Linked DNA regions of Caulobacter sp. FWC2. The protein of the gene in region 2 interacts with the protein of the main gene of each other region in a pairwise test. Links are inferred from orthologs where the notes say so. Each region holds a gene or a part of one and is shown on either strand. Other genes may lie near its edges.

Region 1 (7,236 bases), 2.9 Mb from region 2 along the record:
CAGGGCCTTGGACGGATCGAGCGCTGAGCGAACCCTCGTCAGCGTCTCCCCGACGAGCTTGAGGGCCTCGCCCGCAGTCCCGGCCCTTTCGGCCATGGACTCGATCGACGGCATGTCTCCCAGCTTCGGACCCTCGCCGGCCTCGAACCAGACCTTCTGGCCCAGAGCGCCCGGGATCAGCAGGATGTCGGCGAAGACGATCGAGGCGTCGTAGGGAAAACGGCGCATCGGCTGCAGGGTGACTTCGGCCGCCTTCTCCGGATCGAAGCAGAAGCTGATGAAGTCCGGAGCCGTGGCGCGAACGGCGCGATACTCGGGCAGATAGCGCCCCGCCTGGCGCATGAACCAGATCGGAGGGTTCGTGTGTTTCTCGCCGGACAGGGCGGAGAGAAATTTCGGGGTCGGAGCCTGAGACGTCATGGCTCGGGTTAAAGCCCGGCGCGCGTCCGGGCTCAAGCCCGTAAGGCCCTTAAGACCTTCCTCTCATATCTTAATAAGAATTTAAGATTGAAAGAGGGGGTTGGAGGGCAACTGCACAGTGGGGAAAACCCCTGACGGGCGAGTGACTCGCACAGCAGATTCCTCGTTACCCCCAGCCCTTCCCACATGGGGTTAAGGATCTGTTAATCATGTGGACAGACCGGCAAGCCCCTTGAAGGCCTTAACAAAATCTTAACGCGCGGAGGCGGACGAAAGTCCCTCAGCGAGACTCTGTCCCGAGCCTTGGACAGTCTGAATTCACCTATCGGGGGATGCGGGGCGAGCCTGGGGATGGTACGCGAGCAATGCGACCGTTGATCACAGCGGCGCCGTGTCACGACGGCTTGGAGGCCATTCGGCGCCCGGGCGTCCCCAGAGGCAGGCCAATTGGTTAAACAACCGTTAACGGATGATCCACAGGAGACTCTGGCTCAGGGGGAAGCGGAGAGGCTGCCGCCGCGCTTCGCCACCTACTTCCATATCCACCTGGTGTCCGACTCCACCGGCGAGACCCTCAACGCCATGGCGCGCGCGGTCTGCGCCCGGTTTACCGACATCCTGCCCATCGAACATATCTACGCGCTAGTTCGTTCGACCCGGCAGCTGGATCGGGCGCTCGAGGAGATCGGCGGAGCGCCCGGGGTGGTGATGCACACCATCGTCGATCCCGGCCTGCGCGCGGCTCTGGAAGAAGGCTGTCGCAAGCGGGAAATGCCCTGCATCGCCGCGCTGGATCCGGTGATCAGCGCCATGTCGCGCTATCTGGGCGCGCGGATCTCGACCCGGGTCGGCGCTCAGCATGCCCTGACCAACGACTATTTCGATCGCATCGAGGCGCTGGACTACGCCATCGCCCATGATGACGGCCAGGGCGGCCAGGACCTGACCCAGGCCGACGTGATCCTGGTCGGCGTGTCGCGGACCTCGAAGACCCCGACCTGCATCTATCTGGCCCACCGCGGCGTGCGGGCCGCCAATGTGCCTCTGGTTCCCGGCCGGCCACCGCCGCAGGATCTGTTCGAGCTGAAGAACACCCTGATCGTCGGCCTGATCACCTCGCCCGATCGGCTGATCCAGATCCGCCGCAACCGCCTGCTCTCTCTCAAGGAGAACAGGGAGAGCGACTATGTCGATGGCGACGCCGTTCGCCAGGAGATCATCGCCGCCCGCCGCCTGTTCGAGCGGATGAACTGGCCGGTGATCGACATCACCCGCCGCTCGGTCGAGGAGACGGCGGCGGCGGTGATCAACCTGCTGTCGGGCGGCCGCGGCAAGGTCGAGGTCCTGGGATGACCCCTATAACCCTCGCGTCCAAGAGTTCGGCGCGTCAGATGATCCTGAAGAACGCCGGCGTCGCCTTCGAGGCGGTCAGTCCCGGCGTCGACGAGGACGCGGCCAAGGCCGGCCTGCTGGCGGAGGAGGTCACCCCGCGCGACATCGCCGACGCCCTGGCCGAGATGAAGGCGGTCAAGGTCTCGGCCAGGCGCCCGGGCCTGGTGATCGGCGCGGATCAGACGCTCGATCTGAAGGGCAAGCTGTTCGACAAGGCCGAGACCCTGGCCCAGGCGCGTGATCATCTGCTGGAACTGCGCGGCCAGACCCACAAGCTTCACTCGGCCGTGGTCGTGGCGCGCGACGGCCAGCCGATCTGGCGGATCGTCGAGAGCGCCAAGCTGTCGGTGCGGCCGTTCAGCGAGGCCTGGCTCGACGCCTATATCGAGCGCCGGGGCGAGGCCCTGCTGTGGTCGGTCGGGTGCTACGAGCTGGAGAGCGAGGGCGTGCAACTGTTCGACGCCGTGGATGGCGACTATTTCACCATCCTGGGCCTGCCGCTGATCGGCCTGCTCGACTTCCTGCGTCTTCACGGAGCCCTTCCCGCATGACCTGGACGATCTCGGGAGCCGCCATCGTCGGCGGCGTCTGCGGCGCGCCGATCAAGCATTCGATGAGCCCGCTGATCCACAATGCCTGGATCCAGGCGGCGGGGCTCGACGCGGCCTATGTTCCGTTCGCGCCCGGCGTGGACAATTTCGAGGCCTTCGTGAACGGCTACCGGGGCGGCGCGATCCGGGGGCTGAACGTCACCATCCCCTTCAAGGAACGCGCCCTCGCGGTCGCCGATTACGCCAGCGACCTCGCCAGCATGGCCGGCGCGGCGAACCTGCTGATCTTCGAGGCGGACGGCTCGATCCATGCCGATAATACCGACGGGCCGGGCCTGTTGGGCGCCATTGCAGAACAGGCGTCTGGCTTCGACGTCTCGGCCGCGCCGGTCGTGATCCTCGGCGCCGGCGGCGCGGCGCGCGGCGCGACCGCCGCCCTGCTTCTGGCGGGCGCGCCCGTGGTCCGGATCGTCAATCGCACCGTCGGGAGGGCTCAAGAGCTGGCCGACGCCTTCGGCGACAAGGTCGTCGCGGCCGGCGAGCCGGACCTTCCGGCCCTGCTGGCCGATGCGGGCCTCGTCATCAACGCAACCTCGCTGGGCCTGGGCGGCGGCGAAGGCCCTGCGGCGGATCTGGCCCTGACGCCGGAGACGGCGGTGATCATGGACATGGTCTACAAACCGCTGCGCACCGAATTTCTCCGCCGCGCCCAGGCGGCTGGTCGTCGCACCGTCGATGGCCTGGAGATGCTGCTGCGCCAGGCTGTGCCGACCTTCGAGCGGATGTATGGCGTGGCGCCGCCGGCCGAAGTGGACGCGCGCGGCCTGTTGCTGCGCCTTCTTGGAGAGGCCTGACATGTTGATCCTGGGTCTCACCGGTTCCATCGGCATGGGCAAGTCAACGACTTCGACCCTGTTTCAGGCTGAGGGTGTGCCGGTGTACGACTCCGACGCCGCCGTCCATGCGCTCTATGCCAGCGGCGGCGCGGCGGTTGGGCCGGTCGAAGCGGCCTTCCCCGGCGTGGTCGTCAACGGCGCGATCGACCGGGCCAGGCTCAGCGCCCAGGTGGTCGGCGATCCGGAGGCCCTGGCCAAGCTGGAGACGATCGTTCACCCGCTGGTCGGCGCCCATCGGATCGGCTTCTTCGAGACCGCCCAGGCCGAGGGCCATGAGATCGTGGTGCTGGACATCCCGCTCCTGTTCGAGACCGGCGGCGAGAAGAAGGTCGACAAGGTGGTGGTGGTCTCGGCCCCGGCCGACGTCCAGCGCGCCCGCGTCCTGGCCCGACCCGAGATGACGCCGGAAAAGTTCGAGGCGATCCTGGCCCGCCAGACGCCCGACGCCGAAAAGCGCGCCCGCGCCGACTTCGTCATCGACACCAGCCAGGGCGTCGAGCACGCCCACGCCCAGGTCCGCGACCTTCTGACTCTGTTGAGAACTCCCGGCTCCGCTTGAAGCCCATCACGAACGGCGGCATTGAAGGGTCATGGCCCGGGAAATCATCCTCGACACCGAAACCACCGGCTTCGATCCGAAGACGGGCGACCGCCTGGTCGAAATCGGCTGCATCGAGGTCCTCGACTTCATGCCGACCGGCCGCTCGTTCCATGAATATTGCGACCCGCTGCGCGACATGCCGGCCGAGGCCGAGAAGGTCCACGGCCTGTCGTCGGCGTTCCTGACCGGCAAGCCGAAGTTCCACGAGATCGCCGACAAGTTCATCGACTTCGTCGGCGACAGCGTCGTGGTCGCCCACAACGCCGCCTTCGACCGCTCGTTCGTCAATTTCGAGCTGGAGAAGTGCGGCCGCGCGCCAATCCACGAGGAGCGCTGGATCGACACCCTGGCCATGGCCAAGAAGCGCTTTCCGGGCATGTACAACTCGCTCGACGCGCTGTGTAAGCGGTTCAAGATCAGCCTCGACAGTCGCGACAAGCACGGGGCGCTGATCGACTCGCACCTGCTGGCCGAGGTCTATCTGGAACTGCAGGGCGGCAAGGAACGCGCCCTGGAGCTGACCCACGTCGAGGCCCTGTCGGTCTCGGCCGCGATCCAGGGGTCATACGGCGCCCGGCCCCGTCCGCTGGCGCCGCGCTCGACCGACGCAGAGCGCGAGGTCCACGCCGCCTGGATCCGCAAGAACCTCAAGGACTCGGCGCTCTGGATCAAGCAGGGCTTCGTGGCGGCCGAGGGCTGAAGCCCGATCTCTTCTAACGCCCTAAGTGCCTCGGCTCGCTCGTGCAGGCGAGCGCCGGCCGGCTGCCTGTGGTCCTCAATCTCGCCGGGTGAGACGCGACCTCTGCATCTGAAGTCGATTACACAAGTAGGATCAGTCAAGATCAATAAATAACGAGGTTACGCCAATATCGGCAGGTCCTCGCAGGCATCTCTTCAGAGCAAACGGCTCCGATAGGTCATATTGTCGCGGATAGTGATGTATTAATCACGAATTCACCGGCAGAGACGATCCAATTCGCCCAACAATTCCAGTTTTCTCGCGAAACGGGGCGAACCTATATGCGAAAAATCTTCTCACTGACCCTGCTCGCGGCCTCGATGATGGCCAGCGTCGCCGCCGCGCAGGATGCGCCCAAGACCGACGTCACGCTCGATGAGCTCAAGGCGCAGATCCTGGTCATGCAGCAACGGCTTCAAAGCCTTGAGGCCAAGGCCAGCGCGCCGCCGGTCGCCGCGCCGGCGCCAGCCAAAACCCCGGCCCCGGCCACCACTCAGATCAAGTGGGAGAACTCCCCGCGCTTCACGGACTCCAGCGGCGCCACATTCAAGCTGCGGGGCCGCCTGTCGATCGACGGCGTCAACGTCAATGTCGATCGAAAGACCACCGCCTCCTACAAGTCCCGCCAGTTCAGGGCTCGGCAGCTGTTCCTTGGCGCCGAGGGTCAGGTCGGCGCGTGGGCCTATCGCATCGAGGGCGGCGCGGCGAACGGCTCCAGCTGGGGCTGGGACGACGCGGTCATCGAATACAAGACCAAGAGCGGCATGCTCTTGACCCTGGGCAACCAGAAGGTTGGCGGTCTGGAGAGCCTGACCTCGATCAAGACCATCACCTTCATGGAGCGTGGCCCGTTCGGCGACCTGACCGACACCGGCTTCGTCCTGGCGGCCCAGGCCACCAAGATCGGCGCCAACTGGTCGCTGCGCGGCGCTCTGCAAGGCGACTCGATCAACAAGGCCGACGTTTCGGCCGGCGCCTATGACGCCAACAACGCCAAGGAACGCTCGGGCTTCATGGTCCGTGGCACCTGGGCGCCGATCATGACGGCGACCGACACCGTCCACGTGGGCGCCTCGGCGCGCTATCGCAGCACGGGCGGCGAGACGGGCTTCACCTATTCGGCCGCGGCCAACACCGCCTATCGTCCTCAGACCTCAGCGGGCGGCGTGCTGCTGTCCAGCGGCGCCGTGGGTAAGAGCGATACGACCGTGGGCGTCGAAGGCGCCTGGACGCACAAGGCCGTCTCGCTGCAGGGCGAAGTCGCGCAGATCAAGGTCAACCGCGTCACGACGGCCCAGAGCGCGGCCAATGGCGGCAAAGACTTCAACATCGTCACCGGCTACGCCCTGGCCAGCTGGTTCCCCACCGGCGAGACCCGCCCGTACAACCCCGGCGGCCAGTTTGGTCGCATCAAGGTTCTGCATCCGATCGATAAGGGCGGCATGGGCGCCTATGAACTGGCGGCGCGCTACGACTATGCCGATCTCAGCAAGATGAGCCCGAACAGCGTGGCCACGCTGGCCAGCCAGACAGGCCTGGCGACGGCCGGGACCTACAAGGGCCTCACCGTCGGCGTGAACTGGTATCCCTACAGCAACGTCCGCCTGATGGCGAACCTCACGAAGGCGAAGATCAACAATCGCCTGATCGGCGCTGTTCAGAACGACGCCAATGTGACTGTTCTCCAAGCCCGCATGCAGATCGAATTCTAATTAGCTGCAAAACAAATCTTCCCGTCGGTCAGGAGTCGCCGGATGTCTTGCGTGAAGAACATCTCGATCCGTAAAAAAATCATGCTGTCGTTCGGCCTGCTGCTGGCTGCGGCCGTGGCGATGATCGTCAGCGTCTTCCTGCAGCTCACGAGCATGCAGGCGGCCATCCGACTGAACGATGAGAGCAAGTTGATCATCGAACAGACCCATACTGCCGAGAAGGGGGCCCTGCGCGTGAACTCCCAGATGCGCGGGATCCTGCTGACGGGCAGCGCCAAGTACATGAAGTCCTACGACGAGGGCCTGAAGGGCTTCGACGACGCGATCGCCAAGCTCGAGACCCTTAACCTGACAGATCAGGAAGCGGCTGACTTTAAGAAGGTGAAGGCTGACTGGCGGACCTGGATGGACACCTATGGCAAGCCGCTGACCCTCGCGGGCCTCGACCCCGCTCGCCAAGAAGAGGGTCGTCAGACCCTCATCATGGCCGGCGACAAGGCCCGGGTGACCCATATCATCAAGCGCATGGGCGAGATCCGCTCGGCCGAGCAGGCCCGGATGGCCGTGCGTGAAGCCGCCCAACACAAGGCGATCTTCTCGTCGGTCGCCATGCTGGTCGGCGGGGGCGTTGGCCTGCTGGTCATTGCTCTGGGCATGGGCTGGCAGCTGACGATCCTGGTCGCCGCACCCGTCGGCCGCATGACCGAGTCGATGATGCGCCTGGCCGATGGTGACTTCGAGGTGGAGACGCCCGACCGCGATCGGGCCGACGAGGTCGGTTCGCTGTCGCGCGCTTTCGAAACCTTCAAGGAAAATAGCCTCAAGGCCATCCGTCTTGAGCGCGAGACCAGCGCCATGCGCGAGGCGGGCGAGGCCGAGCGCGCCAAGGCCGAAGTCCAGAAGGCCCGCGAGGCCGCCGAGGACC
Region 2 (8,411 bases):
GCTGCTGGAAGGCCTTGGTCTTGGCCCCCGCATGAGCCACCAGCCGGCACAGATGTCGGGCGGCGAGCAGCAGCGTGTGGCCATCGCCCGCGCCCTGGCCAACCGTCCAAAGCTGCTGCTGGCCGACGAGCCGACGGGCAATCTCGACCCGGCCACGTCCGCAGCGGTGTTCCAGGCCCTGTACCAGACGTGTCGCCAGCAGGGCGTCGCGGCCCTGATCGCCACGCACAACATGGAGCTGGCGCGCTACATGGACCGCGTTCTGGCTCTCAAGGATGGCCACCTGGAAGCCCAACGCCTCTAAGCGTGCGGGCTCAGCTAGAACTGGCGCCGGAAGGCCGTCTGCAGGACCGTCTGTTCCTGGGCGGGCGAAAGGCCCAGCCGCGCGCGGTCGCGGCGGAAGCTGTCGATATACAGGGCCTCGAACACGATCTGGGCGTTGGGCCGGACGTCCCATCGATAGGCCGCAAGGGCCGACCAGCCGTGCTCGGCGTTGTTGTCGGTAGCCTTGTTGGTGCGATCGGTCGTCGAGAAATGGTCGTAGCGCACGGTCGCCGACCCCGGCCCAAGCGCTTTGGTCGCCGAGACATAGGCCGCCTCGAAGCCCATGTCGGCCCAAAGGCCCAAGGCGTTTGAATAGCCCATCAGGGTCTCGCCGGTCATGACTTGGCCCTTCACCGCGACGGCGTCGAGATCCAGCCGCATTCCAAGGTTCCAGAACCGCGTTTCCCAAGACCATTCAATGCGGGAGTCGACGCTGATCCGATCGCCTTCGTTGTCATAGCGGAAGAGGTCGAAAGCCAGTCGCGACGACGGCCGCCACTCGATGCGGCCATAGTAGCCGATCCGTCCGTCGATCTCGGCCAGGGGCGTGGTCGACGGCGCCTGGCGCGTGGCCATCTTGGCGCTCAGCGGCGGCAGCGGGAAGCGGCCGAACACCGGCGACTTCAGGTCGTGCAGCGCCCAGCCTCGGAAGGTCAGCTCCGTGCCGGAGGTGTCGCCGTTCTTGAAACCCCCGGCGGTCAGGCTGAAACTCTGGCCGGCGATCGTGCGCCGGATCGTGGCCTCGACCCCGACCACCTTGGTCTCCTCGGCCACCCAGGTGTTGATCGCCGAGGGCGTGATGGTGTCGGGCACGGACCAGTCCAGGCCGTCGTGCTCCAGCGAGATCGGCGGATAGAACACGCCGGCGCGCGCCGAGAGCCGCAGGGATGCGCCGGGCCGCGAGCGGTAGGCCAGATAGCCTTCGCCCAGATCGACCAGATGCCTCTGGCCGTCCTGGCTCTCACCGACGACCACGGCGGAGACGGTGTCGGAGAACCGTGGGTTCCAGACCAAGGCTGCTTCGCCCAGGCGCAGGCCCTGATGGCCCTCGCCGAAGCGGGCCTTGCCCACGGCGCCGTCGACCCACGAGGTCTCGCCGCCGGCCGCGACCAGCCGAAGGTCGACAAGGCCGGAAATCGTATCACGAGAAAAGAAATCGGCCTGAGCATGCGCCGCGCCGACGCCCGTCAAGCTTAGCCATAAGATCAGTATCGCGGTGGCGTGCCGTCCCATGGCCCGAAAACTGGACCCAACCGGCTACGATGAGGTTAAAGCAGGGCGTTCTTCATGGCGGCGAAGAAACCGGCCTGGTCGACCTTCTTGACGACCCTTGCGTTGGGTAGTCGACGTTTGAGGGCAGGATCGGCGATCTCTATATCCGGCAGGATCGCGTGCGAAACACTGAGATAGCCGCGGGTCAGCTCGCCCATCGTCTCGACATCGACCACGCAGTCCTCGGCCTCCAGGATCAACCGCTCGTCGAGCGCGAGGGCGCAGGTCAGGGCGTCCGGATGCAGGCTGCCGTCCAGCCCCTCGGTTTCACGGGCGAAGGCGAGCGAGGCGCGGTTCACGTCTGTGAAGAACCGCGCCTTGTCCGTGTCTAACGCCTCCAGCTCCGCCAGTTGCGCCGTGCTCCACAGGCCGTCCTGAAGGGTGAGGGTCCAGGTGGCGATCGACAGGTTGAAGCCGGCGTTGACGACGATCTTGGCGGCCTCTGGATCGACATAGAAATTGTACTCGGCCGCCGGGGTGACATTGCCGACGCCATTGTCCGTGCCGCCCATCACCCAGAGATGCCTCAGCGCCTTGGCGATGCGCGGCTCGCGCAGATAGGCCAGGGCGATATTGGTCAGCGGCGCCTGGGCGATCAGGGTGATCTCGCCGGGCGCGGCCATGATCCGCCGGACCAGTTCATCGACGGCGTGCCCCTCGGCGGGACGCTGGGTGGTCCTGGGAAAGCCGCTGTCGCTCATGCCGTCGTGGCCGAAGACATAGGCCGCGTCGAGCGGCGCGCGCGCGAACGGCGTCTGGGCGCCCAGATAGACGGGAACTTCGCCGGCCTTGCTGCACCGCTCCAGCGTCACCAGCGCGTTCTCGGCATGCTGGACGAAGCCGACATTGCCGTGAGCGATGGTGATCGCCTCGACAGTCACACCAGGGCGGGTGAGGGCCAGCATCAGCGAAAAGACGTCGTCGCCGGCGGTGTCGGTGTCGATGATGAGGCGCATGGCTTCGATCTGAACCGATCCGCTCGCCTTGGCCATATCGAAATTCGCTATGTGCGGCGGCTTATAGAGTGACTCGGGAGACGAAAATGCGGTGGAACGTCGCGGAACATCTTGTGAACAGAACAAAAGCGGAATATGGAACAAAACAAGAAATCTGTGGAGGCTCCTATGATCCGTATCGCCCGTGAGTCTTTGGCCCTTGTGTCGGTCGCCAGCTTCGTCTGGATGATGTGTACGGTCGCCAACCTGGTGGCTTGAGTCGTATGACGGCGGTCGTCTAGCGGAGGTTGGTCATGGCGGACGAGGAGGGACAGGGTTTCGTCCATCTGCGGGTTCGCTCTGCCTATTCGCTGCTGGAAGGGGCTATCAAGGCCGACCAGATCGGCAAGCTGGCCGCCGGGATCGGCATGCCGGCCGCGGCCATCGCGGACCGCGCCAACCTGTTTGGCGCGCTTGAGTATTCGTCCTACGCCAAGGATGCAGGGGTCCAGCCGATCATTGGCTGCGCCATTCCGATCACCGGCATCGGCGGCGGACCGACCGAGCGCTGGGCCCGGGCCCCGACGATCGTGCTGCTGGCCCAGAACGAGCGGGGCTATCTCAACCTCTCCGAACTGTCGTCGATCGCCTATCTCGACAGCGCCGAGTTGCCCGAGCCAATCGTGCCCTGGGCCAAGGTCATAGAACACAACGAAGGCCTGATCCTGCTGTCGGGCGGAACGGACGGTCCGGTCGACGCCCTGTTCGCCGCCGGCAAGACGGCCGAGGCCTCGGCGGCTCTGGCCGAGATGCATCGCGTGTTCGGCGACCGGTTCTACGTCGAGCTCCAGCGCCATGGGCTGCCCAAGCAGGCTGCAGCCGAGCCAGGTCTGGTCAACTGGGCCTACGAGCACGACGCGCCGCTGGTCGCCACCAACGACGTCTACTTCGCCAAGGAAAGCTTCTACGACGCTCACGATGCGCTGCTGTGCATTTCCGACGGCTCGTTCGTCGGCCAGGATGAGCGGCGGCGGGTAACGCCCGAGCACTGGTTCAAGCCGGCGGCCGACATGCGCAAGCTGTTCTCCGACCTGCCGGAGGCCTGCGACAACACCCTCGATATCGCCCGCCGCTGCGCCTTCATGGTGCACAAGCGCGATCCGATCCTGCCCAGCTTCCCGACCGGCGATGGTCGCAACGAGGCCGAGGAGCTGGAGCACCAGGCGCGGGAAGGCCTGAAGGCGCGCTTCGTGGGCCTGACCTTGTCGGCGACCGAGGAGGAGTATTGGAAGCGCCTCGAGTTCGAACTCGACATCATCAAGAAGATGGGGTTCCCCGGCTACTTCCTGATCGTGTCGGACTTCATCAAGTGGGGAAAGACCCACGGCATTCCGGTCGGTCCGGGACGGGGTTCTGGCGCCGGCTCGCTGGTCGCCTGGGTGCTGACCATCACCGACCTCGACCCGCTGCGCTTCGGCCTGCTGTTCGAACGCTTCCTCAATCCGGAACGGGTTTCCATGCCCGACTTCGACGTCGACTTCTGTCAGGAGCGGCGCGAAGAGGTGATTTCCTACGTGCAGGAGAAGTACGGCCGCGACCGCGTGGCCCAGATTATCACCTTCGGTTCGCTGCAAGCGCGGGCCGTGCTGCGCGACGTCGGCCGGGTGATGCAGCTGCCTTTGGGTCTGGTCGACCGTCTCTGCAAGATGGTGCCCAACAACCCGGCCGCGCCGGTGACCCTGGCCCAGGCCATCGACCTTGAGCCGCGCCTCAAGCAGGCCAAGAAGGAAGACGCCAACGTCTCGGCCTGTCTTGACGTGGCCCTGCAGCTGGAAGGCCTGTTCCGCAACGCCTCGACCCACGCCGCCGGCGTGGTGATCGGCGACCGGCCGCTGACCCAGTTGACCCCGCTTTACAAGGATCCGCGTTCGGACCTGCCCGCCACCCAGTTCAACATGAAATGGGTCGAGAGCGCCGGTCTGGTGAAATTCGACTTCCTGGGCCTCAAGACCCTGACGGTTTTGGACCGGGCGGTGAAGCACCTGAAGAAGCGCGGGTTCGAGATCGATCTCGGCAAGCTGGCCTTCGACGACACCAAGACCTACGAGCTGCTCGCCTCCGGCCAGACGGTCGGGGTGTTCCAGCTCGAAAGCCAGGGTATGCGGGACACGCTGCGGAAGATGCGCTGCGGCTCGATCGAGGAGATCACCGCGCTGATCTCGCTCTATCGTCCGGGCCCGATGGACAACATCGACACCTTCGTCGACTGCAAGTTCGGCCGCAAACCCGTCGATACCCTGCATCCGTCGCTGGAGACGGTGCTGAAGGAGACCTACGGCGTCATCGTCTACCAGGAACAGGTGATGCAGATCGCCCAGATCCTAGCTGGCTACAGCCTGGGTGAGGCCGACCTCCTGCGTCGCGCCATGGGTAAGAAGAAGAAGGAGGAGATGGATCTCCAGAAGATCCGTTTCGTCTCCGGCGCCAAGGAAAAGAACGTCCCCGAGGAACAGTCGGGCTCGATCTTCGAACTGGTGGCCAAGTTCGCCGGCTATGGCTTCAACAAGTCGCACGCCGCCGCCTATGCCTTCATCTCGTACCAGACGGCCTGGCTGAAGGCGAATACGCCCGTCGAGTTCTTCGCCGCCTCGATGAGCCTGGATCTGTCGAACACCGACAAGCTGGCGGTCTTCCACCAGGACGCCCGCAAGTTCGACATCACGGTGCGGGCGCCGGACGTCAATGTCTCGGGCGCCGACTTCGAGGTCGAGAACGGCGAGGTTCTCTACGCCCTGGGCGCCATCCGCAACGTCGGCCTGGAGGCCATGAAGCACCTTGTGGCGATCCGCGAAGAGGGCGGGCCGTTCCGTGACATCTTCGACTTCGTCGAGCGGATCGATCCCAAACAGGTCAACAAGCGCGCCATCGAGAACCTGGCCCGGGCGGGGGCTTTCGACCAGATCCACAAGAACCGCGCCCAGATCGTGGCCTCGGCCGACGTGCTGATCGCCCATGCCCAAAGCTGTCACGCCGACCGCCAGGGCGGGCAGGGCGGCCTGTTCGGCTCTGACCCGGGCGCCGGGCGCCCACGCCTGTCCAAGACCGAGAACTGGAACCAGGTCGACCTCCTGGACGAGGAGCTGTCGGCCGTCGGCTTCTACCTGACCGGTCACCCGCTGGAGGATGTGGTCGGCATGCTGCGCCGGCGTCGCACCGTGATGCTGACCGAGGCCATGGCCCAGGCCGAAGCCGGCATGGAGGCCCTGCGCATGTGCGGCGTCGTGCGTCGCCGCCAGGAGCGCGCCTCGCAGAGCGGCGAGAAATTCGCCTTCGTCTCGTTGTCGGACCCGACCGGCGAATACGAGGTGCTGTTCCCGCCGGAATCGCTGCGCAAGTGCCGTGACGTGCTGGAGCCGGGCAAGGCCGTGGTCATCAAGGTCCGCGCCAAGGCTCGCGACGGCGAGGTCCGTTTCTTCGGCGACGACGCCGAGCCGATCGAGAAGGCCATCGAGAACGTGGTGGCTGGCCTGCGCGTCCACCTGTCGCCGTCGGCGACCGAGATCCAGGCGTTGAAGCGTCGCCTCGAACCCGCACAGGGCCAGAAGGGCGGCGAGGTCACCTTCGTGGCCGCCATTGGCGGCGGCCGCGAGATCGAGATGCGCCTGCCGGGCCGTTACACGCTGGATGCAGCCCTGCGCGGGGCGCTGAAGACCGCACCGGGCGTGGCGTTGCTTGAGGATGTGTAGGAATATATTCCTATTCTGTGTGGGGTAGCGGCAGTTCGCCCTGGGAAGGGCGCCGCCAGCGGCTGCTTTGATCGAAGACCCCCTGAGGGGCCGAACTTGGGAGAAGGCCGATGGCCAGTCACGAAGGCGGTTGCCAGTGCGGGCGCGTGCGCTACGCCGTCGATGTCGAGCTGGACGGCCTGATTCTGAGATCAAGGCGGCGGCGCGTCAAAGCGAAAGGCTGGAGCATGTCGTCGATCTAGTAGGATCGGAAAATGCTCTGGCGCTGACCGGCGGTCGGGGGGCGACCTCTTAAACGTGCGCGAAACCGCCGTGGCCGGCGGAGTGGGCGCGGCTAGCGTTCGGATGGCTTGCTTCAATCGACGAACAGATATCCGACGCCGCTTGGGTCTCCTTTTTCGCGGGGAAAAAGGGCGCCGAATTCCGAGCTTGATCCGGCCCCCAGGGAGGGCGCTTGGACGTCCGGAGGCGGGGGGCTGGCTTACGGGGCTGTGAGCGGGGCAGGCGGCGCCTGCGTCTTCATTTGGAGAGCGCAGATCGGCGAGCGGGCGCTCGGGGCGATAGTTGGTTGCGTCGGATTGCCCTTTTTCCGGGTCTGAATGGCAGCGTCCACTCGCTCCCGCGCCAGGCGGCCATTGTTCCGTCGCCGCGCCCTCGCTTAGATGCAGCGCATGAAACCGCCAGCCGCCGCCTCGCCGGGGTCCGCCGCGTATGACGCGGCGACGCTGCGGTTCTATGCCGACACTGCCCGGATTTACACCGCGACCAGACCCGATGGCGTGAGCCGGCATTTGGACGGATTTCTGCAGCGTCTCGCGCCGGGCGCGCGCGTCCTGGAACTGGGGTGCGGCGACGGTCGAGACAGCGAGGCGATGCTGGCGCGGGGCTTCGACGTCGACGCCACCGATGGGGCCCCGGCGATCGCTCGCGAGGCGTTCGGGTTATGCGGTTCGACGAACTGGAGGCCGCACAGGCGTATGACGGGATCCTGGCCAATGCCAGTCTGCTGCACGCGCCCAGGTCCGCGCTGACGGATATCCTGTCGCGCCTCTTCCGAGCTTTGAGGCCGGGCGGCGTTCATCTCGCCAGTTTCAAGGTCGGTGACGCCGAAGGTCGCGATGGCCTGGGGCGTTACTTCAACTATCTGTCGGGCGACGCGGTGGAGGCCGCTTATCGCGGCGCGGCGGACTGGGAGATCCTGTCCATCAACGACTATGTGGGCGGCGACTATGAAGGCAGCCAGCGGCCTTGGGTCGTCATCACCGCGCGTAGGCCTGTCTAAGGGCTAACCGCACGTTCGACGCCAACCGGAACCAGACCGGTTACCAGGCGGCCGCGCGACCGTTCGCCAGGCCTGCTCTGAACAGCCGCCGTGCGGCCTTCTCGCCGCCCTTGACGATCACGGGCTTCTCCGCGCCGCGCAGAAGGGGCAGGTCGTCGAGGCTGTCGGTATAGGCATAGGCCCAGCGCGCGCCATGGCCGGCCTCGGCCAGGGCCTGGCATTTGCGCTGGTTACGGCAGTGGACGTCGGCGACCCAGCCGCCGCCGCGGTGCTTCAGGGAGGTGCCCAGCACCTCGATCGGATGGCCGAGCGGGCCGATCAGGGCCTGCGCCAGGATGGCCGGCGCGGCCGTGACCACCACGACGCGGTCGCCGGCCTTAAGATGCGCTTCCAGCGCCGCGAGCCCTCCAGCGCGCCAGGCGAGGGCGCTGTCGCCGGCCCGGAAGGTGTCGCCGAACCGCGCGCACGACTCGCGTAGGGCGCGTTCGCTCAAGCCCGCCGTCGCGATCCAAAGCAGGATGGACGCGCCAAGCCGGCGCGTACGCGGAATCATCACCAGCGGGGCGGCGAACGGGGCGACCGCCAGTACCGCCAGGGCGCGCAGGGGAGAGCGCTTGACCCGCCCCCAGAGCCACAAGCCCGTGGAGTCGCCGTCCAGCAAGGTTCCGTCCAGATCGAAGACCGCGAGCATGACGTCCTCCAGCTATGCCGTTTACAACGACGACGTCGGACCGATTGGGCCACATCACTATGTCGGTACGGCGACGGTTTTCCGGTCGTCCTGTGGAGGGACGGTGGATGCTGGCCCGTTTCGGGGACGGATCTTGCGGACGTCGCCGTCACGACGGATCA
Region 3 (7,255 bases), 1.6 Mb from region 2 along the record:
AAAGGTTGAACGCCTGGTGGCTGTTTCGTTTCGGCGGTCTGTGATCGCGCTTCGGCAAGCTCACGCCCCGGCGCAAAGACCTGAGAACCAGCCCCGGATCACGCTTCAAGGAGCTGGACGCGCCTCCCGAGCCACAGGCCAAAAAAAAGCCCGGCGAAACCGCCGGGCCAGTTCATTAGGGAGGAAACGCCCAGGAAGGGCAGAGGCGGCAGCGCCGCCTCACGGGAATGTTTATAGGGTGCGGCGCAAAAACAGGCAAGTAAAAAAGTAGGCGTTAATGTCGATTTTTTGACAGGGGTATAGCGCAACCCGTTACGCCATAAGGATCACAGAACGGCGCTCTTCCGAATTGCCCTAAATATAGGCATGTTGCGCTGCACAATTTGTTGCGTTTGAAACGGTCTCGACTGAGAACACCTCGCAAACCCAAGCCGCATAAGGCTTTGTCGATGACACCGGTTACCTGCGACAAGTCTTTGCAAAGGTCAGGGGTGGATAAATCGGACGCAGTCGCGTAAAAGCCGCGCGCCTGACGCGTACAGCGTCATCTCCTATTCCTCCCGAAAGTCCGTCCGCTCCCATGTCCATGCGAAATATCGCCATCATCGCGCACGTCGATCATGGCAAGACCACCCTCGTCGATCAGCTGCTGGCCCAGTCGGGCGTCTTCCGCGCCAACGAAGCCACCACCGAGCGCGCCATGGACTCCAACGACCAGGAGCGCGAGCGCGGCATCACCATTCTGGCCAAGTGCACCAGCGTGCTGTGGAACGGTGAAGCGGGCGAAACCCGCATCAACATCATCGACACCCCCGGCCACGCCGACTTCGGCGGCGAAGTCGAACGCATCCTGGGCATGGTCGACGGCTGCGTCCTGCTGGTCGACGCCGAAGAAGGCGTCATGCCGCAGACCAAGTTCGTGCTGACCAAGGCGCTGAAGATGGGCCTGAAGCCGATCCTCTGCATCAACAAGGTCGACCGCGCCCACGCCGATCCGGACAAGGTCCACAACGCCGCCTTCGACCTGTTCGCCGCCATCGGCGCCACGGACGAGCAGCTGGACTTCCCGCACATCTACGCCTCGGGCCGCGCCGGCTGGGCGACGATGGACATGAACGTCCCGAACGACAACCTGGCCCCGCTGTTCGACCTGATCGTCCGCCACGTGCCGGAACCGAAGCAGATCGCCAAGACGGACGAGCCGTTCCAGATCCTGAACGTGCTGATCGAAAGCGACCCGTTCCTGGGCCGCCTGCTGACCGGCCGCATCGAGAGCGGCAAGGCCATCCCGGGCATGGCCATCAAGGCCCTCGACCGTAACGGCAAGGAAATCGAGCGCGGCCGCATCACCAAGGTGCTGGCCTTCCGCGGCCTGAAGCGTTCGCCGGTCGACGAAGGCGCCGAGGCCGGCGACATCGTCGCCATCGCCGGTATGTCGAAGGCCACCGTCGCCGACACCCTGTGCGCCCTGGAAGTGACCGAGGCCCTGCCGGCCCAGCCGATCGATCCGCCGACCATCTCGATGACCGTCTCGGTCAATGACAGCCCGCTGGCCGGCCGCGAAGGCGACAAGGTCCAGTCGCGCGTCATCCGCGACCGCCTGCTGAAGGAAGCCGAATCGAACGTGGCCATCAAGGTCACCGAGACGGCCGAAGGCGACGCCTATGAAGTGTCGGGCCGCGGCGAACTGCAGCTGGGCGTCCTGATCGAGAACATGCGTCGCGAAGGCTTCGAGGTGTCGATCAGCCGTCCGCGCGTCGTGTTCCAGACCGATCCGGAAACCGGCAAGCGCCTGGAGCCGATGGAAGACGTCATGATCGACGTCGACGACGAGTTCTCGGGCATCGTCATCGAGAAGCTGTCGCTGCGTAAGGCCGAGCTGAAGGACATGGGCCCGTCGGGCGCGGGCAAGACCCGCATCCAGCTGGTCGCCCCCTCGCGCTCGCTGATCGGCTATCAGGGCGAGTTCCTGACCGACACGCGTGGTTCGGGCGTGCTGAACCGCGTGTTCAGCCACTACGAGCCGTACAAGGGCGCCTTCGACCAACAGCGCAAGGGCGTGCTGATCTCGAACTCGGACGGTGAAACCGCGGCCTACGCGCTGTGGAACCTGGAAGAGCGCGGCGTGATGTTCGTCGGCGCCAACGAGAAGTGCTACCTCGGCATGATCATCGGCGAGAACGCCCGTCAGGACGACCTCGACGTCAACCCGATGAAGGCCAAGCAACTGACCAACGTCCGCGCCTCGGGCAAGGACGAGTCGATCCGCCTGACCCCGCCGCGCCGCATGACCCTCGAACAGGCCATCGCCTATATCGAGGAAGACGAGCTGGTCGAGGTGACCCCGAAGAGCATCCGCCTGCGCAAGCAGATCCTGAACCCGTCGTTCCGCAAGCGTCGCGTCAAGGAAGAGTAGGCTTTCTCGAGCCTTCGAAGATTGGGCCGCCGTCCGAAAGGACGGCGGCCTTTTTCGTGTCGGAGGACGGCGCCTACGACTTCTTGATCAGGCCCAGCAGCCACAGCAGCAGCACCGCGCCGAGGGTCGAGATCAGCAGGCTGCCGACCCAGCCCCAGAAGTGGATGCCCAGCATTCCGGCCAGGAACGCACCGATCAGCGCGCCGACCAGGCCGACGATCAGGTTGGTCAGCAGGCCATGGTCCCGCTTCATGATCTTCTCGGCGATCCAGCCGGCGAAGATCCCGATGATGATGGCTCCGATAAAACCCACGCCGTGCATGCTGATGCCCTCCTTTGGAAGCTGAGCCATGGAAATGCGCGAGCAGCCGCCGGGTTTCAGAATTTCCGCGCCGCGCTGGAGCGTGGCAGCCGAAAGTGTGAGCGGTCTCGGCGCCCGCCACGCTCTAGATGTTTGAGATAGAGCCTGTTTATCCGTTTCTGATGGTTCCATCAGAAACAGACAGGCTCTAGAGCGTGGCAGCCGAAAGTGTGAGCGGTTTCGCCGCCCGCCACGCTCTAGATGTTTGAGATAGAGCCTGTTTATCCGTTTCTGATGGTTCCATCAGAAACAGACAGGCTCTAGGCAAAGGCATGGTTCACCCCGTCTTCGACAACCTGCCGACCACGATCTTCGAGCGCATGAGCGGCCTGGCCCGTCAGCACGGCGCGATCAATCTGGGTCAGGGCTTTCCCGACGACCAGGGGCCCCTGCCCGTCCGCGAGGCGGCGGCGCGGGCGCTGATCGAGGGCTCCAACCAATATCCGCCGATGCGCGGCCTGCCGGAGCTGCGCGCCGCGGTCGCCGGGCACTATGCGCGCGCCCAGGACCTGACGCTTGATCCCGACAGCGAGATCATCGTCACCTCTGGCGCCACCGAGGCCCTGGCGGCGGCGTTCACGGCGCTGATCTCGCCCGGCGACGAGGTGTTGCTGTTCCAGCCGCTCTACGACGCCTATCTGCCGCTGGTCCGCCGCGCGGGCGGCGTGCCGAAACTGATCCGCCTGGCCCCGCCGCATTGGCGCTTCGACCGCGCGATGCTGGGGGCCGCGTTCAGCGACAGGACCCGCATGGTCGTCCTGAACAGTCCGCTGAACCCGGCCGCCGTCGTCACGCCCGACGAGGACCTGGCCCTGCTGGCCGAGTTCTGCGTCAAGCACGACACGATCGCCATCTGCGACGAGGTCTGGGAGGCCGTGGTGTTCGACGGCCGTCGGCACAGACCCTTGATCAACTTCCCCGGCATGCGCGAGCGGACGGTGAAGATCGGTTCGGCCGGCAAGCTGTTCGGCATGACCGGCTGGAAGGTCGGCTTCCTGATGGCCGCGCCCGCCATGACCAGGCCCCTGGCGGCGGCCCACCAGTTCCTGACCTTCACCACCCCGCCGAACCTGCAGGCGGGCGTGGCCTGGGGCCTCGACAACCACCGCGCCTGGTTCGATCAGATGCCCGCCGAAATGCAGCGCTCCCGCGACCGCCTGACCGACGGCCTGCGCGCGGCGGGCTATGTGGTGCTGGAAAGCCAGGGGACCTATTTCCTCAATGTCGACCTGACGGCGTCAGGGATTCCGGTCGACGACGTGACCTTCTGCGAGCGGACCGTCGTCGAGTTCGGCGTCGCGGCGATCCCGGTCTCGGCCTTCTTCGCCGAGGATCCGGTGCGCAACGTGGTGCGGCTTTGCTTCGCCAAGGCCGTTGGGACACTGGACGCGGCGGTGGAGCGCCTGTCGGCGGCTCGGACGGCTTTCAGCGCATAGGCTAAAGCGCGCCCAGTCCCGCCATCACCTCGCGCGCCACGCCCCGCGCCAGGCACGTGTCCATGACCGACAGCAGGTTCCGCAGGTCGATCGGCTTGGCGACGTGCGCGTCGCAACCCGCTTCAAGGCACGTCTTGATCTGGGCCGACATCACGTCGGCCGTCAGCGCGATCACCGGCAACCGCGCGAAGCGGGGATCCGCCCGCAAGCGCCGCGTGGCCTCCAGCCCGTCCATCACCGGCATGTTGACGTCCATCAACACCAGGTCGACAGGCGCGCGTTCCAAAGCGTCCAGCGCCTCCTGGCCGTTCCCGGCCTCGACCAGCTCGCACTCGAACGGTTCGAGGAACAGGCGGATGACCCGGCGGTTGACGGGATGGTCGTCGACCACCAGCACCCGGCGGCCATGCAGGGCGGCGAAGGGGACCTCGTCATCGCGGGCCTCGTCCGGGTAGGCCGGCAGCTCCGAAGCGTCGGCGGCGTCCACCAGCATCTCGATGGTGAAGATCGACCCCCGGCCCTCCTCGCTCTCGACGCGGATTTCGCCGCGCATCATTTCCACGAGGCGGCGGGTGATGTTAAGGCCCAGGCCCGTGCCGCCAAAGTTGCGGGTGGTCGAGGCGTCGGCCTGGACGAACGGCCGAAACAGCTTGGCGACCGTGGACGGGTTCATGCCGATGCCGGTGTCGGCCACACGCAGGCGCACGCGAACCCTGCCCGCTTCTTCCGGATAGCAGGCCAGGGCCACCTCGACCTTGCCGTTCGTGGTGAACTTCAGGGCGTTGGAGATCAGGTTGGTCAGGCACTGGCGCACCCGCACCCCATCGAACATCAGCGGCCCCGGAGCCTCGCTCTCCAGGGCGAAGGTCAAGGTCACGCCCTTCTCGCGGGCCGTCGGCTGATAGCCGCCGACCAGTCGGGCGCAGGTCTGGACCAGGTCGCCGACCGTGGGCGCGATCTCCAGCTTGCCGGCCTCGATCTTGGAGAGGTCGAGAATGTCGTTCAGCAGGACCAGCAGCGTGTCGCCGCTGTCCATGATCAGGTCGACCTGCTCGCGCTGCTCTTGCGTCAGGGTCCCGGCGCGCAAGGCCTGGGTCAGGCCCAGCATGCCGTTCAGAGGCGTCCGCAACTCGTGGCTCATGACCGCCAGGAAGGCCGACTTGGCCTTGCTGGCGGCCTCGGCATGTTCCTGGGCTCCCTTCAGTCGGCTTGAGGCGCGGCGCTGGTGGAAGGCCCAGGCCACGCCGCCGGCGACCAGCACCCCGAGCAAGAGCGCGATGACCACCGACGCCCGCGCCAGGCTGCGGCTCAGCCGAACCTCTTCGGTCAGGCGGCGGCTTTCGTCGCGCTTGGCGCGCAGTTCGCTGTCGAGGGCGGAGGATATCTCGGTCACGCTGCGCGCATGGGCCTTCTCGGTCTCCGCGCTGTTGGCGCGCCGCCAGGCGTCCAGTTCTCGGAAAGCCAGGTCGCCGCGACCTTCCGCCTGGTCGATATAGGCCTGCACCAACGCCTCGGTGCTGGGATCGCGCTGGGTCAGCACGGTCGGAACCGTCTTCAGCCGCTCCAGGTCGGCGCGGGCCTCGACGGCCATGCCCAGCTGGGCCCGCGCCTGGGCGCGCTGGCGCAGCAGAATGACTTGCAGCCGGCGAGAGGGATTGTCGATCTCGGCCTGGGCGCCGCTGAGACACGCCAGCACCTTGCGCGGCTGGTTCAGCAACAGAGCGATGCGGGCGCACAGGTGCTGATCCCAGGTCAGCAGGTCCTTGTCGCGATCCGCCAGGACCATCCGGTGGTGCAGGTCGGCCATGCGCTGGGCGGCGCCCAGCTCGCCCAGGTCGGCGGCCGTGTAGGCGATGTCGTAGATCCGCTCGATCTTGCGGATGTGGAAAGCGTCGCGCTCGTCCAGGCGCACCGCCTGGGCCATGTGGTCCAGCGCGCCTTCCTTGTCGCCGATGTCCGACAGCGTGTAGCTGTGCACCTGATGCAGCTCGGCCAGCACCGGCGCGGCGACGCGGCCGCGCCGCTCGATATCGACCTGCAGATCGGCGGCCAGGCGCGCGGCCTCGGCCCAGCGGCCCATCTGCCCCAGGTGCCGCACGCGCTCCACCCCGGCGATCACGCGAATGTCGGGGCCGGATTGGCTTAGATATTTGCGCCAGTCACCCTCGGTGAAGGCGCGGAACCCGTGGGTCTCATGGCGATAGGCCAGGGCCTCCAGATCGACCAGCGTGGCGAGCTGGGTGTCGTGGTCGCGGGCGGCCGCTTCGCGGGCCAGCCTGGTCCAGGCGTCGAAGCGGCCCTCGATCTGGTTGCTCTTATAGGCGTAGAGCACGCGCCACAGACCATAGATCCGGGCCGGGCCGCGATCGCGCAAGGCGCGGCGGCCGGCCCGTTCGATGTCCTCATTGTCGCGAGGCGGATTGCGGACCTCATGGGCGCCGATCTCTTGAGCCAGCTGGTCAAGGCGCTGAGCCAGGGGCGCGGCGCCTTGCGCGTGCGCGGCGCCGGCTACGAGGGACCCGATCAGGGCGAGAAAGACTAGTAGGCGCCGCAAGTCAGGTTCCCTGAAGACTACGGTCACCCTCGATGTGATAGATGTAGGAGGAGTTAAGCAAACCGTGCAGGTTGCACGGCTTTTGGTCGCCCCGCCCATGGTGTGCGATCAGATGGTTGCTCCGCCGTCCACCACCAGCGCCTGGCCGGTCATGAAGCTGCCGGCCTTGGAAGCGAGATACACGGCCGCGCCCGCCAACTCGTCCGGCTCGCCGATCCGGCGCAGCGGCACGGCGGTCGTGGCGCGCTTCAAGGTCTCGGGGTTCTCCCACAGCGCCCGGGCGAAGTCGGTCTTGATCAGGCCCGGCGCGATGCAGTTGACCCGCACATTGTCCGGCCCGAACTCGTGGGCCAGGTTACGCGCCAGCTGGAAGTCGGCCGCCTTGGAGATGTTGTAGGCCCCGATGATGGCGTTGCCGCGCAGGCCGCCGATCGACGAGACGATGATGATCGCGCCGTCCTTCCGCTCGCGCATCTCCGGCGCGACCA
Region 4 (7,259 bases), 2.7 Mb from region 2 along the record:
CGCGCTCGGTCCCCAGGATGCCCGCCGTATAGGCGTCGGGCGGGACGGTCGCTTCCAGCGCCACCATAGAGGCCAGCGCCTGGTCCAGGTCGAAGCGATAGGCCTCCGCCGACGGGCGCAGGCGGGCTTCGACTTCATGGCCTTCGAACGGGGTGGTCACGCAGAACTCCTGAATCCTTGGATCTGGAATCTGGGACCGTTACCCCGTTCCGGCAAGTGCGGCCCGAACGGGATGGCGCGGCCACCCCGTTCTTCTTGCGGGAAGGACGGCGGCCGTTAGGCTTCGATCGCCGCCCGTTGGATGACGAACAGCTCGTTGATGCCCTTCTCGGCCAGGCCGAACAGGGTCTCGAACTCGGCGCGAGTGAAGCCGCGCTTTTCGCCGGTGGCCTGGATCTCGACGATGTCGCCCACACCGGTCAGGACGAAGTTGCTGTCGGCCTCGGCGCTGGAGTCTTCCTCGTAGTCGAGATCGAGGACGGGGGTGTCCTTGAAGACGCCGCACGAGACGGCCGCCACCTGGCCCAGAATCGGGTCGGTCTTCAGCACGCCTTCGGCCAGCAGGTAGTTGACCGCCAGGCGCAGGGCGACCCAGGCGCCGGTGATGGCGGCGGTGCGGGTGCCGCCGTCGGCCTGGATGACGTCGCAGTCCAGGCTGATCTGGCGTTCGCCCAGGGCCTTCAGGTCGACGACGGCGCGCAAGCTGCGGCCGATCAGGCGCTGAATCTCCTGGGTGCGGCCGGTCTGCTTGCCGGCGGCGGCTTCGCGGCGGCCGCGGGTGTGGGTGGCGCGGGGCAGCATGCCGTACTCGGCGGTGACCCAGCCGGCGCCCTTGTTGCGCATCCAGCCCGGGACGTTTTCTTCGACCGTGGCGGTGACCAGCACCTTGGTGTGGCCGAAGCTGATCAGGCAGGAGCCTTCGGCGTAGCGGTTGACGCCAGTTTCCAGCGTAACGGCGCGCAGCTGGTCGGGGGCGCGTTCGGACGGACGCATGCTAGAAACTCCGGTCTTTAGAAAAGGGAGGGGCTTTGAATGTGTGTGTCAGGCCGCTTATCCTATTGCGAGGCGCGGTTGAAAGAGGCCGACCGCTTTTGTCCGCCGACCGGGTCCCAAACGACACGCCCCTCATGGCCTTTTAGAACATGACGCATCTCTTCCCTGGTCCGATCGTCCCCGCGCCTGGTCTTGGCGAGATGGACAGCCGCGCCCGCGATATCTTCCGCCGGGTGGTGGAGTCGTACCTGGAGACCGGCGAGCCGGTCGGGTCGCGCACCATTTCCAAGGGCGGCCTGGCTTTGTCGCCGGCGTCGATCCGCAACACCATGCAGGACCTGGCGCAACTGGGCCTGCTGGACGCCCCTCACACCAGCGCCGGTCGGATGCCGACCCACGCGGGCCTGCGGATGTTCGTCGACGGCTTTCTGGAAGTCGGCGACATCGGCGAAGAGGAAAAGCGCGCCATCGAGGCGCGGCTGGCCGTGAAGGGGCGCTCGTTCGAGGAAGCCCTGGGCGAGGCCTCGTCCATCCTCTCCGGCCTGGCCGGCGGGGCGGGCATCGTCGTCACCCCCGTCCGCGAAGGCGGGGTCAAGCATGTGGAGTTCGTGCCGCTGGGCGGCGGCCAGGTGCTGGCGGTCATGGTGTTCGAGGACGGCCAGGTCGAGAACCGGCTGATGCGCCAGGCTCCCGGCGTGACGCCCTCGGCGCTTCAGGAGGCCAGCAACTTCCTCAACGCCCGCCTGCGCGGCCGCACCCTGTCCGAGGCGCGCAGCGAGATGGGCGGCGAGCTGGACATCGCCCGTCGCCAGCTGGACGAGACCGCCGCCCGCCTGGTCGAGGACGGGCTGGCCGCCTGGAGCGGCGGCGAGGGCGACGCCCGCTCGCTGATCGTGCGAGGGCAGGGGAACCTCCTGGTCAACGCTCGGGCCCGCGAGGACATCGACCGCGTGCGCCAGCTGTTCGACGACCTGGAGCAGAAGGGCCAGCTGATCGGCCTGCTGGACGACGTCCGTGACGCCGAGGGCGTGCGCATCTATATCGGAGCGGAGACGCGGCTCTTTTCGCTTTCGGGTTCCTCGGTGATCGCGGCGCCCTATATGACGGGCCGACAGAAGGTGCTGGGCGCGATCGGCGTGATCGGGCCCGCGCGTTTGAACTACGCCCGAGTCATTCCGTTGGTGGACTACACCGCCCGGGTGCTCGGACGGATGATGGATGGATAAGGACTGTACGAGATGACCGACGAGCAAACGCCGGCTGAAGACATCGCCTTCGAGGGCGCGGAAGACTTTGGCGATGCGTCGCAGGAGATCGCGGCGCTGCAGCTGGAAGTGGCCGCGCTCAAGGAGCAGGCCCTGCGCTACGCCGCCGAGGCGGAGAACACCAAGCGCCGCGCCGAGCGCGAGATGAACGACGCCCGCGCCTACGCGATCCAGAAGTTCGGCCGCGACCTGCTGGGCGTCGCCGACAACCTGTCGCGCGCCACGGCCCACAGCCCCAAGGACTCGACCGACGCGGCGGTGAAGAACTTCATCATCGGCGTCGAGATGACCGAGAAGGAGCTGCTCGGCGCCTTCGAACGCAATGGCCTCAAGCAGATCGCGCCGGCCAAGGGCGAGAAGTTCGATCCGCACCTGCACCAGGCCGTGATGGAGCAGCCGGCGACCGACGTCGCCGCCGGCGGCGTGATCACCGTGCTGCAGGCCGGCTACGAGCTGATGGGGCGCCTGGTGCGTCCGGCCATGGTCGCCGTGGCGGCTAAGGGCTCGACCGGCCCCTCCGCCAACGAGCCCTCGGCGGCCGCCAATCCGTATGCCGGCGCCGGCGCGGACGGCGACAGCTCGGGCGGTTCGTTCGACCAGAAGGCCTGACGAGGCCGAAAGCTTCGTTTTTCGGACCGCGGGGCGCGCGAATGACGGGCGCGCCCCCTTTCGCCCTCCGCGCTTTGCGATAATGTCGGCGGTCCATTCTCAACGGGGGTAGCGGGCGATTCCTTGCGTTCAGCCCGCACGATCTGGACCGGACTATGAAGCTTACAATCGAACGGGCGGCGCTCCTGAAGGCGCTGAGTCACGTGCAGAGCGTCGTCGAGCGGCGCAACACCATTCCGATCCTGTCGAATATCCTGCTGTCGGCCGAGGGCGATCGCCTGTCCTTCTCGGCCACCGATCTGGACATGGAGATCATCGACGAGGGCTTCGCCCAGATCGACGTGCCCGGCCAGATCACGGCGCCGGCCCACACCCTGTATGAAATCGTCCGCAAGCTGCCCGACGGCGCCGACGTTTCGCTGAGCTTCAGCGGCGACGATCCGCGCCTGGTGATCCAGGCGGGCCGCTCGCGCTTCAACCTGCCGGTGCTGCCGGCCGGCGACTTCCCGGTGATGAGCAGCGACGGCCTCTCCAGCCGGATCGCGGTCGACACCAACGAGCTGATCCGCCTGATCGACAAGACCCGCTTCGCGATCTCGACCGAAGAGACCCGCTATTACCTGAACGGCCTCTACGTCCACACGGTCAATGAAGGCGGAGAGACCAAGCTGCGCGCCGTGGCCACCGACGGCCACCGCCTGGCCCTGGCCGAGATGCCGGCGCCGGAAGGCGCTGCCGGCCTGCCGGGCGTGATCATCCCGCGCAAGACCATCGCAGAAGCCCGCCGCCTGATGGAATCGGCCGGCGAGACGGTCGACCTGCAGCTTTCGCCCCAGAAGGTCCGCTTCGAGTTTGGCCAGGCCGCCCTGACGTCCAAGGTCATCGACGGCGCCTTCCCGGACTATCTGCGCGTCATCCCGCGCGACAACGCCAAGATCCTGACCTTGGACAACGACCTGTTCGCCAAGGCTGTCGACCGGGTGGCCACCATCTCGGCCGAGAAGAGCCGTTCTGTGAAGCTGGCCATCGAGCCGGGCCGCATCACCCTGACCGTCCGCAACATGGAAGCCGGCCAGGCCGTGGAAGAGGTCGAGGTTGATTACGACGGCGAGCCCTTCGAGATCGGCTTCAACGCCCGCTACCTGCTGGACGTCTGCGGCCAGATCGGCGGACCGATCGCCGAGTTCCGCTTCGCCGACCCGGCCAGCCCGACCCTGGTGGTCGATCCGGTCGACCCGGGCGTGAAGTACGTGCTGATGCCGCTGCGGGTCTGATCTCGCGATGGAGTCCTGAGGAACGAAGAGCGGGCGCTTCGGCGCCCGTTCTGCTGTCTGGCGCACTGCGGAGGCATCGTGGGGCGGGGGTCGACATTGCCCACGACGCCCTCTGCCGTAGGGTCATATTGCGATTGGTTATAAGCGCGCTAATGTCCGTTTTCCAAGAAAACGGGAGGTGCTCATGGCTAAGATTAACTACGTGACGGTCGGCTCGAACGACCTGGAGAAGGCCAAGGCCTTCTATGACGGCCTGCTGGGCTCGATCGGCATGAAGCCGTTGTTCGAGCACCCGTCCGGCGGCCGCCTCTATCGTGGTGATGGCTGCATGTTCGGGGTGCTGGGTCCGTACGACGGCAATCCGGCCTGCATCGGCAACGGCATGATGGGCGGCTTCGCTTTCGATACGGTCGAGGAGGTCGATGCCTTCCACGCCAAGGCGCTGGAGCTGGGCGGCACGGACGAGGGCGCGCCGGGCGCGCGGATGCCCAAGGTCTATTTCGCCTATTTCCGCGACCTGGATGGCAACAAGCTCTGCGGCTACAAGATGGGCTGAGTAGCTTCGGCCGGCGACACCGCTTAAGAACGCGCCATGGCGTCGGCCGCTTTGCTTTCCCTGACCTTGACGGACTTCCGCTCCTACGAGCGCGCCAGCCTCGAGACCGAGGGGCGTAGCGTCTACCTGTTCGGGGCTAACGGGGCCGGCAAGACCAACCTCCTCGAGGCGATCAGCCTGCTGAGTCCCGGAAAGGGGCTGCGAGGCGCCAGCATGGCCGAAGTCGGCCGGCGGATGCCCGGCGAGACCGTCGGCCGCGCCTGGGCCGTGGCCGCCGAGGTCGAGTCCGGTGAGGATGCTCCCCTCCGCATCGGCACCGGCGTGGAACAGGGTGGGGCCGCCCGCCGCACCGTGCGTATTGAGGGCGAGACCGTCTCGCCCGGCCGCCTGGCCGACCTCGTCCGGCCGATCTGGTTGACGCCGGCCCAGGATCGCCTGTTTCTGGAAGCCGCCTCCGAGCGTCGGCGGTTCTTCGACCGGCTGGTCTTCGCTGGCGAGCCTGGCCATGCGGCCAACGCCAACGCCTATGACAAGGCCCAGCGCGAGCGCATGCGGCTGCTGACCGATGCGGCCGAGGCCGGTCGCGCGCCGGACGCAACCTGGCTGAACGCCCTGGAGGCCCGGCTGGCGGAGTCCGGCGCCTTGCTGAGCCAGGCCCGCGCTCGCACGCTGCTGGCCCTGCAGAACGAGATCGACGGACGCGGCGACCGGCCGTTCCCGCAGGCTCGCCTGACGCTCACCGGCGAGTGGGAGAAGATGGCGCTGGACGAGGTCCCGTTCGCGGAAATCGAGGAGCGTCTGGCCGCCGCCCTGGCCGCCGCACGCCCCCGCGACGGGGCCGCCGGACGCGCCTTGACCGGCCCTCACAGAGGCGATCTGGCCATCTTCCACGTCGAGAAGGACCGTCCGGCTGCGGAATGCTCCACCGGGGAGCAAAAAGCCCTGATTTTGAACCTGGTTTTGGCCCAAGCAGCGCGACTTTCGCGTGCGGAATCCGCGCCGAATCCTGTAATATTGCTCGACGAAGTCGCCGCGCATCTCGACCTTACCCGTCGAGCAGCCCTGGCCGACGAACTCACAGCGCTCAAGCTCCAGGCCTTCCTCACCGGCACGGACGAGTCGCTGTTCGACCATCTCAAGGGTCGGGCGCTAGGCGTTCGCGTGGGCGATGCCGGCCTGACCACCCTGGAAGACGAATGACCGAGAACACCGAAGACCAAGTTCCCGAAGTGTCGGCCCCCGAAATGACCACCGAAGAAGCCGCCGCCCAGTACGGCGCGGATTCGATCAAGGTCCTGAAGGGCCTGGACGCCGTCCGCAAGCGCCCTGGCATGTACATCGGCGACACCGACGACGGCTCGGGCCTGCACCACATGGTCTACGAGGTGGTCGACAACGCCATCGACGAGGCCCTGGCCGGTCACGCCACCAAGGTCCAGGTGATCCTCAACGCCGACGGCTCGGTGACGGTCACCGACGACGGTCGCGGCATCCCGGTCGACATGCACGAAGGCGAAGGCGTCTCGGCGGCCGAGGTCATCATGACCCAGCTGCACGCCGGCGGTAAGTTCGACCAGAACAGCTACAAGGTCTCAGGCGGCCTGCACGGCGTCGGCGTCTCGGTCGTCAACGCCTTGTCGGACTGGCTGGAGCTCAAGATTCACCGGGGCGGCAAGGCCCACCAGATGCGCTTCGAGCGCGGCGACGCGGTTACCTCACTGAAGGTCACCGGCGACTCGCCGATGCGCGAGGACGGGCCGAAGGCCGGCGAACTGCTGTCGGGCACGGAAGTGACCTTCTTCCCGTCGCGATCGACCTTCGCGTTCATCGAATTCGACCGGAAGACCCTGGAGCACCGGCTGCGCGAGCTGGCCTTCCTGAATTCGGGCGTGACGATCTATTTCCGCGATCTGCGCGACGCCGAGCCGTGGGAAGAAAAGCTGCACTATGACGGCGGCATCGAGGCCTTCGTCCGCCACCTGGACAAGGTCAAGACCCCGCTTCTCAAGGCCCCGATCTCGGTGCGCGGCGTCAAGGACAAGGTCGAGGTCGACCTCGCCCTGTGGTGGAACGACAGCTACCACGAGCAGATGCTGTGCTTCACCAACAACATCCCGCAGCGGGATGGCGGCACGCACTTGTCGGCCTTCCGCGCGGCCCTGACCCGGATCATCACCGGCTATGCCGAGAGCTCGGGCATCACCAAGAAGGAAAAGGTCAGCGTCGGCGGCGAAGACGCCCGCGAAGGCCTGACCTGCGTGCTGTCGGTCAAGGTGCCGGACCCGAAGTTCAGCTCGCAGACCAAGGACAAGCTGGTCTCGTCCGAAGTGCGCCCTGCCGTCGAAGGCCTGGTGCAAGAAGGCCTGGCCACGTGGTTTGAGGAGCATCCGGCCGAAGCCCGGGCTATCGTTTCCAAGATCGCCGAAGCCGCCGCGGCCCGCGAAGCCGCCCGCAAGGCCCGCGAACTGACTCGCCGCAAGAGCGCGCTGGATATTACGTCACTGCCCGGCAAGCTGGCCGACTGCTCCGAGCGCGACCCGGCCAAGTCCGAGATCTTCATCG

What was found.
Region 1: the proteins of dnaE (region 2) and dnaQ interact in binary tests that used the Escherichia coli proteins (3 or more experiments, as listed by UniProt). The link is inferred for Caulobacter sp. FWC2 from one-to-one orthologs.
Region 3: the proteins of dnaE (region 2) and CSW62_RS03140 interact in binary tests that used the Escherichia coli proteins (3 or more experiments, as listed by UniProt). The link is inferred for Caulobacter sp. FWC2 from one-to-one orthologs.
Region 4: the proteins of dnaE (region 2) and dnaN interact in binary tests that used the Escherichia coli proteins (3 or more experiments, as listed by UniProt). The link is inferred for Caulobacter sp. FWC2 from one-to-one orthologs.

The regions. Positions count from the first base shown.
Region 1 is NZ_PEBF01000001.1:5,172,245-5,179,480, forward strand. Bases 2,855-5,704 are described here. They hold dnaQ (DNA polymerase III subunit epsilon), read left to right. Parts: upstream 2,855-3,849; coding sequence 3,850-4,560; downstream 4,561-5,704. Other genes in these bases: aroE (shikimate dehydrogenase), read left to right, coding at 2,855-3,217; coaE (dephospho-CoA kinase), read left to right, coding at 3,219-3,818; CSW62_RS24425 (OprO/OprP family phosphate-selective porin), read left to right, coding at 4,881-5,704. Also shown: hemE (uroporphyrinogen decarboxylase), read right to left, coding at 1-420; CSW62_RS24400 (pyruvate, water dikinase regulatory protein), read left to right, coding at 868-1,773; CSW62_RS24405 (Maf family protein), read left to right, coding at 1,770-2,363; more of aroE, read left to right, coding at 2,360-2,854; more of CSW62_RS24425, read left to right, coding at 5,705-6,311; CSW62_RS24430 (methyl-accepting chemotaxis protein), read left to right, coding at 6,354-7,236. UniProt on the Escherichia coli protein: DNA polymerase III is a complex, multichain enzyme responsible for most of the replicative synthesis in bacteria. The epsilon subunit contain the editing function and is a proofreading 3'-5' exonuclease.
Region 2 is NZ_PEBF01000001.1:2,234,078-2,242,488, forward strand. Bases 2,453-6,477 are described here. They hold dnaE (DNA polymerase III subunit alpha), read left to right. Parts: upstream 2,453-2,845; coding sequence 2,846-6,277; downstream 6,278-6,477. Other genes in these bases: CSW62_RS10720 (nucleoside hydrolase), read right to left, coding at 2,453-2,552; sidA (cell division inhibitor SidA), read left to right, coding at 2,721-2,810; CSW62_RS27240 (hypothetical protein), read left to right, coding at 6,388-6,477. Outside these bases: CSW62_RS10710 (ABC transporter ATP-binding protein), read left to right, coding at 1-304; CSW62_RS10715 (hypothetical protein), read right to left, coding at 319-1,515; more of CSW62_RS10720, read right to left, coding at 1,593-2,452; more of CSW62_RS27240, read left to right, coding at 6,478-6,519; CSW62_RS26895 (bifunctional 2-polyprenyl-6-hydroxyphenol methylase/3-demethylubiquinol 3-O-methyltransferase UbiG), read left to right, coding at 6,949-7,308; CSW62_RS26900 (class I SAM-dependent methyltransferase), read left to right, coding at 7,221-7,559; CSW62_RS10745 (haloacid dehalogenase-like hydrolase), read right to left, coding at 7,600-8,250. UniProt on the Escherichia coli protein: DNA polymerase III is a complex, multichain enzyme responsible for most of the replicative synthesis in bacteria. This DNA polymerase also exhibits 3' to 5' exonuclease activity. The alpha chain is the DNA polymerase catalytic subunit.
Region 3 is NZ_PEBF01000001.1:654,651-661,905, reverse strand. What follows is about bases 2,263-5,131. They hold CSW62_RS03140 (aminotransferase), read left to right. Parts: upstream 2,263-3,049; coding sequence 3,050-4,213; downstream 4,214-5,131. Other genes in these bases: CSW62_RS03135 (response regulator), read right to left, coding at 4,215-5,131; CSW62_RS03145 (GlsB/YeaQ/YmgE family stress response membrane protein), read right to left, coding at 2,490-2,738; typA (translational GTPase TypA), read left to right, coding at 2,263-2,416. Also shown: more of typA, read left to right, coding at 581-2,262; more of CSW62_RS03135, read right to left, coding at 5,132-6,767; CSW62_RS03130 (SDR family oxidoreductase), read right to left, coding at 6,876-7,255. UniProt on the Escherichia coli protein: Shows aminotransferase activity with methionine and histidine as substrates, and to a lesser extent also with phenylalanine.
Region 4 is NZ_PEBF01000001.1:4,964,630-4,971,888, reverse strand. The notes cover bases 2,209-5,081. They hold dnaN (DNA polymerase III subunit beta), read left to right. Parts: upstream 2,209-3,022; coding sequence 3,023-4,141; downstream 4,142-5,081. Other genes in these bases: recF (DNA replication/repair protein RecF), read left to right, coding at 4,734-5,081; CSW62_RS23400 (VOC family protein), read left to right, coding at 4,326-4,697; grpE (nucleotide exchange factor GrpE), read left to right, coding at 2,232-2,867; hrcA (heat-inducible transcriptional repressor HrcA), read left to right, coding at 2,209-2,219. In the rest of the region: CSW62_RS23425 (S1C family serine protease), read right to left, coding at 1-160; rph (ribonuclease PH), read right to left, coding at 277-993; more of hrcA, read left to right, coding at 1,143-2,208; more of recF, read left to right, coding at 5,082-5,897; gyrB (DNA topoisomerase (ATP-hydrolyzing) subunit B), read left to right, coding at 5,894-7,259. UniProt on the Escherichia coli protein: Confers DNA tethering and processivity to DNA polymerases and other proteins. Acts as a clamp, forming a ring around DNA (a reaction catalyzed by the clamp-loading complex) which diffuses in an ATP-independent manner freely and bidirectionally along dsDNA.